DNA from 4 places in the Mesorhizobium sp. M0621 genome. Region 1 is predicted to be linked to each of the others. Evidence: riboswitches for the same ligand, from Rfam matches in the RefSeq annotation. Region 1 holds a riboswitch; each other region holds the start of a gene.
What was found. A riboswitch is a leader RNA that binds a small molecule or an ion and turns the genes downstream of it on or off. The one in region 1 is predicted to bind cobalamin.

Region 1 (2,195 bases):
AGCCCGGCCAGGGGCAGAGAAACCGCGGTTTCGAGATTGTCTCCCAGCGACCCGAAATACGTAGCCAGCATGATCTTCAGCTCGGGCGCGGCTTTCGACAGCTGGCCATAGGCGAATTCGAACGCAGCTCGTTCGTTCGGGTTCAGATCGAGGACAAGCGCTGGCTCATCGATCTGCACCCAGTCGGCTCCCGACAGCTTCAGCTTCTGCAGGACTTGCTCGTAAACGGGCAGCAGCCGCGGTAGGAGCGCGATGGGACCGAACCCCTCGGCAGGCGATTTCGCCAGCTTGAGGAAGGTGATGGGTCCAAGGATGACTGGGCGTGTGTGAATGCCGAGAGCTTTAGCCTCGAGGAAGTAATCGACCGGCTTCGATGACGAGAGGGCGAACGTCTGATCATCATCGAGTTCCGGCACAATGTAGTGGTAGTTGGTGTCAAACCACTTGGTCATTTCCATCGCGGTTACACCAGGTCCATGAGCCTCCTCCTGGTGACCAGCGTGTCCACAATCCTCCGTCTGACCCTGGTTGCCGCGCGCCATTGCGAAGTAGATGTCAAGTGGGGCCTCGCCGCTATTCCAGCCGAAACGGGATGGAACGGCCCCGACCATGGCTGCGGTGTCGAGCACATGGTCGTAAAGCGAGAAGTCGTTCGACGGGATTTTCGACACGCCGCGATCGCGCTGCTCTTCCCAGCTAGCGGCACGGAGCGCCTTCGACGTCGTGAGAAGGTCGCCAGCGGACGATGTTCCGGACCAGTAGCTTTCAAGCGCGAATTTCAGCTCTCGCCGACGACCGAAGCGCGGCACGCCGAGCGTTGCTACAGGAATTTCCTGAGAGTCAGTCATGTCATACCCCGATGGTTGGGGCGCCGATGACAAGGAAGGCGCTAGCAGGCCGGCACGAACGCCGGCTTGCAGCGCCACCGAGACACCCCGCCCGTGGACGTAATTCGCCGTGGCAGGTCTCCTGGCTCGCGGGGTCATAGCCTCTACCCGCCTTCCTGAGGGTATTCGCCTCAGTGACATGAGTGGGGTTGGCTCGCCGCTAACAGTTGCGGGGGCAGCGCCGGCATTGCACCGGCTTCCCTCTTAGCTCCGCTGCGGCAGCGCCGCACGCGAGGACCACGACACGCAGACAATCACAGCAGTCCGCTCTTTTGTCAATGACGCATAACGAAATGTTTATGTCGTTATGTGATTTCGCTTTTACGCTTGTCTAACATTGTGAAATATTCAGTCGCCCATTGGCGGCGCTGCTCCGCTGCCACCATTGTCCAACTAATGGATCCCTGTCGGGCTGCGACATCCCTCGCAGGTCGCCGATGAAGGATTTCGGACAAGACTTCAAGCGCGTGACAACGTCATTAGAGCGATTCCTATTTTGAGAGAATCGTAGGATTCCCAAAGCCGGATGTTTGTGATTCAAGATGCTGGCTGGATTGGAGGCCAGCATCTGATGACGCGAGCGCTTTCAAATGACCTTCGTGAGCGTGCAGTAGCGGCGGTTGGCGACGGGGAGACCTGCCGTGCGGTTGCCTCGCGCTTTGGCGTTGCGGTTTCCTCTGTAGTGAAGTGGTCGCAGCGTTACCGTGCCACTGGCTCGGTGGCGCCGGGCAAGATGGGCGGACATCGCAAGCGCGTCCTTGAGCCGCATCGGGCCTTCATTATGGAGCGGCTTAATCAGACCTCTGAACTGACGCTGCGTCGGCTGAAGGACGAGCTGGATGCTCGCGGGGTCAAGGTCTCGCACAATACGGTGTGGCTGTTCCTGCGCCGCGAAGGCCTGAGCTTCAAAAAAAACTCTGTTCGCCCTTGAGCAGGCGGTGCCGATATTGCCCGCAGGCGCCAGCGATGGCGCTCTTGGCAAAGCGGTCTCGATCCACAGTGCCTGGTCTTCATCGATGAGACCTGGATCAAGACCAACATGGCTCCACTGCGAGGTTGGGGGCCGAAAGGCAAACGGCTGCGCGGCTTGGCTCCACACGGCCACTGGCGCACGCTGACCTTCCTCGGTGCACTACGCTGGGACCGGCTCGCAGCACCTTGCATCTTCGACGGACCGATCAACGGCCAATGCTTCCGTGCTTATGTCGAGCAGCAGCTCATCACCGTGCTGAAGCCCGGCGACATCGTGGTCATGGATAACCTGGGAAGCCATAAGTCGGCGGCCATCAGGCAGACGATCAAAGCTGC
Region 2 (2,195 bases), on a different contig from region 1:
CGAAAACCGTCAGTTCGCGGTCCTCGGTCGGATGGCGCAGACGCAGCACATCGATGCCGAAAATCTCGCGGATCAGCTGTTGGGTCAGCGCTTCGCGCGGTGCGGCGAGCGCTTGCAGACGGGCATGGTTCATCACCGCCACCCTGGTGGCGAAGGGTGCGACCAGCGCCAGATCGTGCAGCACCGCGATCACCGTCATGCTGAAGCCGGCCACGAGTTCGAGCAGTTCGCCGCGGGCGCGCGGGTCGAGATGGTTGGTCGGCTCGTCGAGGAACAGGATTTTTGGCTGCTGCGCGATGGCGCGCGCCAATTGGGCGCGCTGGCGCTCGCCGCCCGACAGCGAGCCGATGGTGCGGCCAAGCAGCGGCAGCAGACCGGTTTGGCGCAGCGCATCCACGACAATGTCGCGCTCCTCGCTCCTGCGCTGCCCGGTATGCGGGACCCGGCCAAGCTCAACATAGTCGATCACCGCCAGCCGCGGATCGGGCTGGTCAGTCTGGCCGACCACGGCGATATGCAGTGACCGCTCGGCGGCCGAAATCCTGTCCAGCCGCCGCCCGCCAAGCTTCACCTCGCCTGAACTCGGCCGCAGCATGCCCGACAACATGCGCAACAGCGTTGTCTTGCCGGCGCCGTTGGGACCAATGATGGCAAGGCGGTCGCCAGCGGCCACCGACAGGCTGACCGCCTGGACCAGATCCCGGCCATTCGCCATGGCGCAGAGATCGCGCGCTTCGAGAAGCGGCGTCATCGGCTGCTGCCTGCCAGATTGCCCGGAGCCGGGATGCGGGCCAGCGTCTTGCCGGCCAATCCAGCCGGACGCTGCCCGGAATTGCACCAGCCATCGGCGAGCGAGGCGATCGCGTAGCCGAACGCCAACGCGCGATCTTCATCCACTGAGAGCCGACCATGCAAATCGGCACACAATTGCGCGCCAGGTCTGACCCCGGTCACGGGATCGCGGTAAAGTGTGCACACGATGATGCAATGGATGGCCTTCGAGGCTTCCAACTTCCGTCACTTTCCAAAACTGGCGACGGAAGGACGCTGGCGAGCCGGCCGACAAGACCGAGATTCGCGTTTCCTCCCGGCATACCCCGTCCGGTCAACTCATGCTGATGGCAGGTCTCCTGGCTCGCGGGTCGTTGCGCCATCCTGCCTTCCCAGCCTTGCCGGCCAGTGGCATTCACGGATTTTGCTCGCCGCTTACAGTTGCGGGGGCAGCCACGGTCTCGACCTGAGCAGGCCTCACCGTGTTCCCTTTTCACCCCTCGCCTTTCGACTCGGGGACCATCGCGGGTCCAGCGTAGATTTCCCCCAATCGCTTCGCAACGGATTTCTCGGACGGAGTGATGGGCCACTCATGTGTGGGGGAAACAGGCATTGCGCGCTCTCATTATGTAATAACATAACGCTCTAGAAGATGCCGCCTGACGCTGTCAAGCGAAGCCCAGCCGATGCTATCGTGCAGATTGCGCAATTTCGATCAAACTGGCTTTGCGGGAAGGTGGCAAGGTAATCCGCCCAATGCGAAAAGGAGCCCCATGAACCCGACCGAGAAAGCGCTGTGGTTCGTCGAAAGCCATCTGCCGGAGGCGATCTCGCTCGACGATGTCGCGCAAAGCAGCGGCGTGTCGCGCTTTCATGTGACGCGCGCGTTTGGCGCTGCCACCGGCCGGTCGGTGATGGGCTACATGCGCGCGCGCCGGCTGAGCGAAGCGGCGCGCAAGCTGGCCGGCGGCGCGCCCGACATTCTCTCGCTCGCGCTCGATGCCGGCTACAACTCGCATGAGGCGTTCACCCGTGCCTTCCGCGACCAGTTCGGCACCACGCCGGAACTGGTGCGCGCGCAAGGCACACTCGACAACCTCGACCTCGTGGAGCCGATCCTGATGGACCAGTCCTTTCTTACCAACCTCGAACCGCCGCGCTTCGAGACCAGCCGGCCGTTCCTGATCGCCGGCCTCGGCGAACGCTACAGCTGTGAAACCAGCGCCGCCATCCCGATGCAGTGGCAGCGCTTTGGCCCCTATATCGGCAACATTCCGGGTGAGACCGGCGACGTCGCCTATGGCGTCTGCGTCAACGGCGACGATGCCGGCAATTTCGACTACATCGCCGGCGTCGAAGTATCGGACTTTTCCGACCTGCCGAAGGAATTCAGCCGGGTAGGGGTACCGGCACAGAAATATGCG
Region 3 (2,195 bases), on a different contig from region 1:
TTCGTTCTTCGCGCCGGTGCCGGGGTAGAGCGGCATCTGGTGCGTCGAGCAATAGAGCACCGACGGATCGTCCCAGAAAATATCCTGCGTGCCGTTGCCGTGATGCACGTCCCAGTCGACGACGGCAACGCGCTCGACGCCGTGTTTCTTCTGCGCATAGCGCGCCGCGATCGCCGCGGTGTTGAACAGGCAAAAGCCCATCGCCGTGGTCTTTTCGGCGTGGTGGCCAGGCGGCCGGGCGGCGACGAAGACATTGTCGGCGCGGCCTTCAAAGACGTCGTCGACGGCGGCGTTGGCGGCACCGATCGCGGTGATCGCCGCCTGCCAGCTTTTCGGGCTGGCGGTGGTGTCGGCGTCGATGCGGGCAATACCCTCGTCAGGAATGGCGGCCCGCACGCGGGCGACGAAATCGGCGGGATGCGCGTAGAGGATGGTGGCCTCGTCGCCTTCCGGCGCCTGGATACGATCGAGCGCGGCAAAGGCTTCGTCGTCAAGCACGCGCTCGATGGCGCGCAAGCGGTCCGGCCGCTCCGGATGGCCCGGCGGCGTGATGTGCTCGAGGAAGATCGGATGGGTGTAGAGACGAGTGGCCATCGTCCTAATCTAGTGACCCGGATCGACAAAGGCCATGCACAGGCGGCCGATGACTGGGGAAAATCGCGCCTGCGTCCATTCGTGTCGCCGCAGGCATTGGCGTGGGCAGCGCTTCGGCGTAAGGTTCTTGGCACTGCCTGGTGCCCGTGCAAACGGGAGAATCGGGAACACGGTTGAACTCCGTGGCGTGCCCAACGCTGTAAGGGGGACCGCGCCGGTATACGCCACTGTCGATGACGGGAAGGCACCGGACGCGGGTTGATCCCAAGCCAGAAGACCGGCCTGGCAGGCATCGTCATCCGCATGGTCAGGCGGACGACATCAGAGCGACGTGCGTCCACTTGGACGCACAAAGTACGCTCTGACAGTTTGAAACTGCTGCAATCGCAAGGGGACAAGCGATGCCGGAAACCATGACCGTTCCTGTTGGCGACGGGTTTGATCAGAATGCGCGCGACGCGGTCTATCGCGCCATGTTCACGCGGCGCGATGTCCGCAGTCATTTCCTGCCAACCGGGCTCGACGACGAGGTGCTGGCGCGGCTGCTGCTTGCCGCCCATCACGCGCCGTCGGTCGGCTTCATGCAGCCTTGGAACTTCATCGTCATTCGCGATGCCGAACGACGGGAAAAGGTGCGCGACCTGTTCCTGGCTGCGCGCGAGCAGGAATTGCCAGCAATTGAGGAAGAGCGGCAGGCGCTTTACCGTAAGCTCAAGCTGGAAGGCATCTGCGAAAGCGCGCTCAACATCTGCATCACCTGCGACCGCCAGCGCTCGAAGGGTTCGCCGTTGGGACGCTGGCACAATCCGGAGATGGACCTCTACAGCACGGTCTGCGCGGTGCAGAATTTCTGGCTGGCGGCACGCGCCGAAGGCGTCGGCGTCGGCTGGGTCAGCATCATCGAGGCGCAGGCGCTGAAAAGCCTGCTGTCAATTCCCGATCATGTGACGCCGGTCGCCTATCTCTGCGTCGGCCGCGTCTCGGAGTTCGCGCCAAAGCCCGACCTCGAAACGCATGGCTGGGGACGGCGGCTGCCGCTGCCGGAGCTGATCATGAGCGAGACTTTTTCCGGGCAAGGTGAAGCGCTGCTCAAATCGACCGTGGCGCGCCTCAACACCGTTGCTGCCGCGCCGTCAAGCCTCGCTGATCAGGGTGTCGCGCCGGCCGGTCCCCAGCGCGAGCCGCCGAAGGAGGCCAGCGCCTTGTCCCTGAGCTCCCTGAACTTCGACGATGCCTCGGCCAGCCGGGCGTCCCAGGCCGGATCTGGCACCTGGCCCGCGATGGTCTTGAAATAGACCTGCATCAGGCAAGCGATGGCGAAGGGCTCGATGAACGCCGCCTTGAAGGCCCAGGCGAAGACGATGGCGAGCACGAAGGCCCAGCCCGCCAATTGCCCTGGCATCAGGAAAAGAATGGCGGCGGCCGGCGCCAGCATCAGCAGGAAGATGACAAAGGATACGCCCCACATGATAACCGCCAGCCAGACGGCGTTCTTGACCATGACCTTGCCGTTCTGGGCATAGAGCACGACACCCTGGCGCGCCGTCTCGAACGGCGAGGACGAATTGATGCGTATGTTGTAGCCGAGGATGATCTCGTCG
Region 4 (2,195 bases), on a different contig from region 1:
CTCTATTCGCGCCTTGGCCCCTACCCACTCGCCTTGCTCGACAACGCGGCCGTCACGCGCAAGCGCACGGTGTTCGAATATTGGGCGCATGAAGCCTCCTTCCTGCCGGTCGAGACGTACCCGCTGATGCGCTGGCGCATGCAACGCGCCGAGCGCGGCGACGAGATGTATCTCGGCCTCGCCAAATGGGGCCGCGAACACGCCGCCTATATCGAGGAGATCTACCGCCAGGTCGCCGAGCGTGGCCCGATCGCCGCCTCCGCGCTTGAGGGCCAGAAGGGCTCCGGAGGCTGGTGGGGCTGGAGCCACGCCAAGCACGCCTTCGAATGGCTGTTTTGGGCCGGGCGCATCACCACGGCGCATCGTCGCGGTTTCGAACGCTTCTACGACCTGCCCGAGCGCGTGCTGCCGCAGGCGATCCTCGATCTGCCGGTTCCCGCCGCCGAGGACGCGCATCGGGAATTGCTGCGCATTTCCGCCCGTGCCCATGGCATCGCGACATCAGGCGATTTGCGCGACTATTTCCGCCTGTCGCCGGCCGATATGAAAGGCCGGCTGGAGGAACTGGTCGAAACAGGCGAACTGTTGCCGGTGCGTGTCGAAGGTTGGGACAAGCCCGCCTATCTTCACAAGGACGCCCGCCTGCCCCGAAAGATCGAGGCCCGTGCCCTGTTGGCGCCGTTCGATCCGGTCGTCTTCGAACGCTCGCGCACGAAGCGGCTGTTCGATTTCCACTACCGCATCGAGATCTACACGCCGGCCGACAAGCGGCAATACGGCTATTATGTCCTGCCGTTCCTGCTCGGCGACCGGATCGTGGCGCGCGTGGACCTCAAGGCGGACCGGCCTGCCGGCATCCTGCGAGTCCATGCGGCCTATGCCGAGCCCAACGCGCCGCCACAGACTGCCGCTCAGCTCTACGAAGAACTGAAGCAGATGCAGGGCTGGCTCGGCCTCGAACGCATCGAAGTGACACCGGCTGGTGACTTGGGTCCGGCGTTGGTCGACCTGACCGTGTCGTAAGCTCGCGTTGACTCCGCCGCCTGCAAAAGCCTAAATCCGATACAGACGGTCTCTTCTCTTCAACGAGAGGAGCCAAGAGGGAATGCGGTGCGGGACGAAATCCCAAATCCGCGGCTGTCCCCGCAACTGTAAGCGAAGAGCCAAGGCCGAAAGCCACTGGGATGATCCCGGGAAGGCGGCTACCCAAGGCGATGACCCGCGAGCCAGGAGACCTGCCGTCTGCGACTATAGAATCCGATCGCCCGGCGGGTTTCCGGGCAAGGAGCGCGATCTTTGGACCACGACAGCAGTTTTTCGGCTGGCACAGCGGATGTTTCGTCCGGCCATGATGATACGTTGGCCGGCGTCACCGTGATCGTCTGCGCCTCCTGTCGCGACGAGACCGGCTCCGACGCCCATCCCCGCGCCGGCGAACTGCTGGCAGACGACACGCGCCGCGCCGCATCTGGCGACAATATTCGCATCCGCAGCGTTGAATGCCTCGGCAATTGCAAGCGTCGTCTCAGCGCCGCCATCCTGCGCGACGGCTGCTGGAGCTACGTCTTTGGCGATCTGACGGCAACCAGCGGCGCCGATCTCGTCACCGGCGCAAAACTCTTCGCCACCTCGACGGACGGACTCATTCCATGGCGCGGCCGTCCCGATAGCCTGAAGCGCGGCCTCGTTGCCCGCATCCCTCCCCTCGACCTGTTGAAGGACTTGAAATGACCGCTCCAGATTCGTCTGCCAACCTCTCCCGTGTTCCCTGTACCGTCGTCACCGGTTTCCTCGGCGCCGGCAAGACGACGCTGGTCCGCCATCTCCTGGAAAACGCCGGCGGCAAGCGCATTGCCATCATCGTCAACGAATTCGGCGACATCGGCATCGATGGCGAGATCCTGAAGGGCTGCGGCATCGACACCTGCCCGGAGGAAAACATCGTCGAACTGGCCAATGGCTGCATCTGCTGCACCGTCGCCGATGATTTCGTGCCGGCGCTCGACCAGATCCTCGCGCTGACTCCGAAGGTCGACCACATCCTGATCGAGACTTCCGGCCTCGCTTTGCCCAAGCCGCTGGTCCAGGCTTTCCAGTGGCCGAGCGTGAAAAGCCGCGTGACCGTTGATGGCGTCATCGCCGTGGTCGACGGGCCGGCATTGGCCGAGGGACGCGTCGCCAACGACATGGACGCC

Region 2: it holds a riboswitch for cobalamin, as region 1 does, so the genes downstream of both, NKI38_RS17365 (hypothetical protein) here and metE (5-methyltetrahydropteroyltriglutamate--homocysteine S-methyltransferase) in region 1, are expected to answer to the same signal.
Region 3: it holds a riboswitch for cobalamin, as region 1 does, so the genes downstream of both, bluB (5,6-dimethylbenzimidazole synthase) here and metE (5-methyltetrahydropteroyltriglutamate--homocysteine S-methyltransferase) in region 1, are expected to answer to the same signal.
Region 4: it holds a riboswitch for cobalamin, as region 1 does, so the genes downstream of both, NKI38_RS14495 (DUF1636 family protein) here and metE (5-methyltetrahydropteroyltriglutamate--homocysteine S-methyltransferase) in region 1, are expected to answer to the same signal.

Annotation. Positions count from the first base shown of each region.
Region 1 covers NZ_JAMYQF010000055.1:43,352-45,546, reverse strand. The annotation lists gene metE (5-methyltetrahydropteroyltriglutamate--homocysteine S-methyltransferase) at 1-848, opposite strand, end outside; cobalamin riboswitch at 943-1,144, opposite strand; partial or broken gene NKI38_RS27515 (IS630 family transposase) at 1,414-2,195, shown strand, end outside.
Region 2 covers NZ_JAMYQF010000022.1:82,140-84,334, forward strand. The annotation lists gene NKI38_RS17360 (ABC transporter ATP-binding protein) at 1-751, opposite strand, end outside; gene NKI38_RS17365 (hypothetical protein) at 748-1,011, opposite strand; cobalamin riboswitch at 1,104-1,310, opposite strand; gene NKI38_RS17370 (GyrI-like domain-containing protein) at 1,545-2,195, shown strand, end outside.
Region 3 covers NZ_JAMYQF010000041.1:12,810-15,004, reverse strand. The annotation lists gene NKI38_RS23735 (histone deacetylase family protein) at 1-594, opposite strand, end outside; cobalamin riboswitch at 716-894, shown strand; partial or broken gene bluB (5,6-dimethylbenzimidazole synthase) at 996-1,577, shown strand; gene NKI38_RS23725 (hypothetical protein) at 1,742-2,195, opposite strand, start outside.
Region 4 covers NZ_JAMYQF010000017.1:67,399-69,593, reverse strand. The annotation lists gene NKI38_RS14500 (winged helix-turn-helix domain-containing protein) at 1-1,023, shown strand, start outside; cobalamin riboswitch at 1,053-1,257, shown strand; gene NKI38_RS14495 (DUF1636 family protein) at 1,297-1,731, shown strand; gene cobW (cobalamin biosynthesis protein CobW) at 1,728-2,195, shown strand, end outside.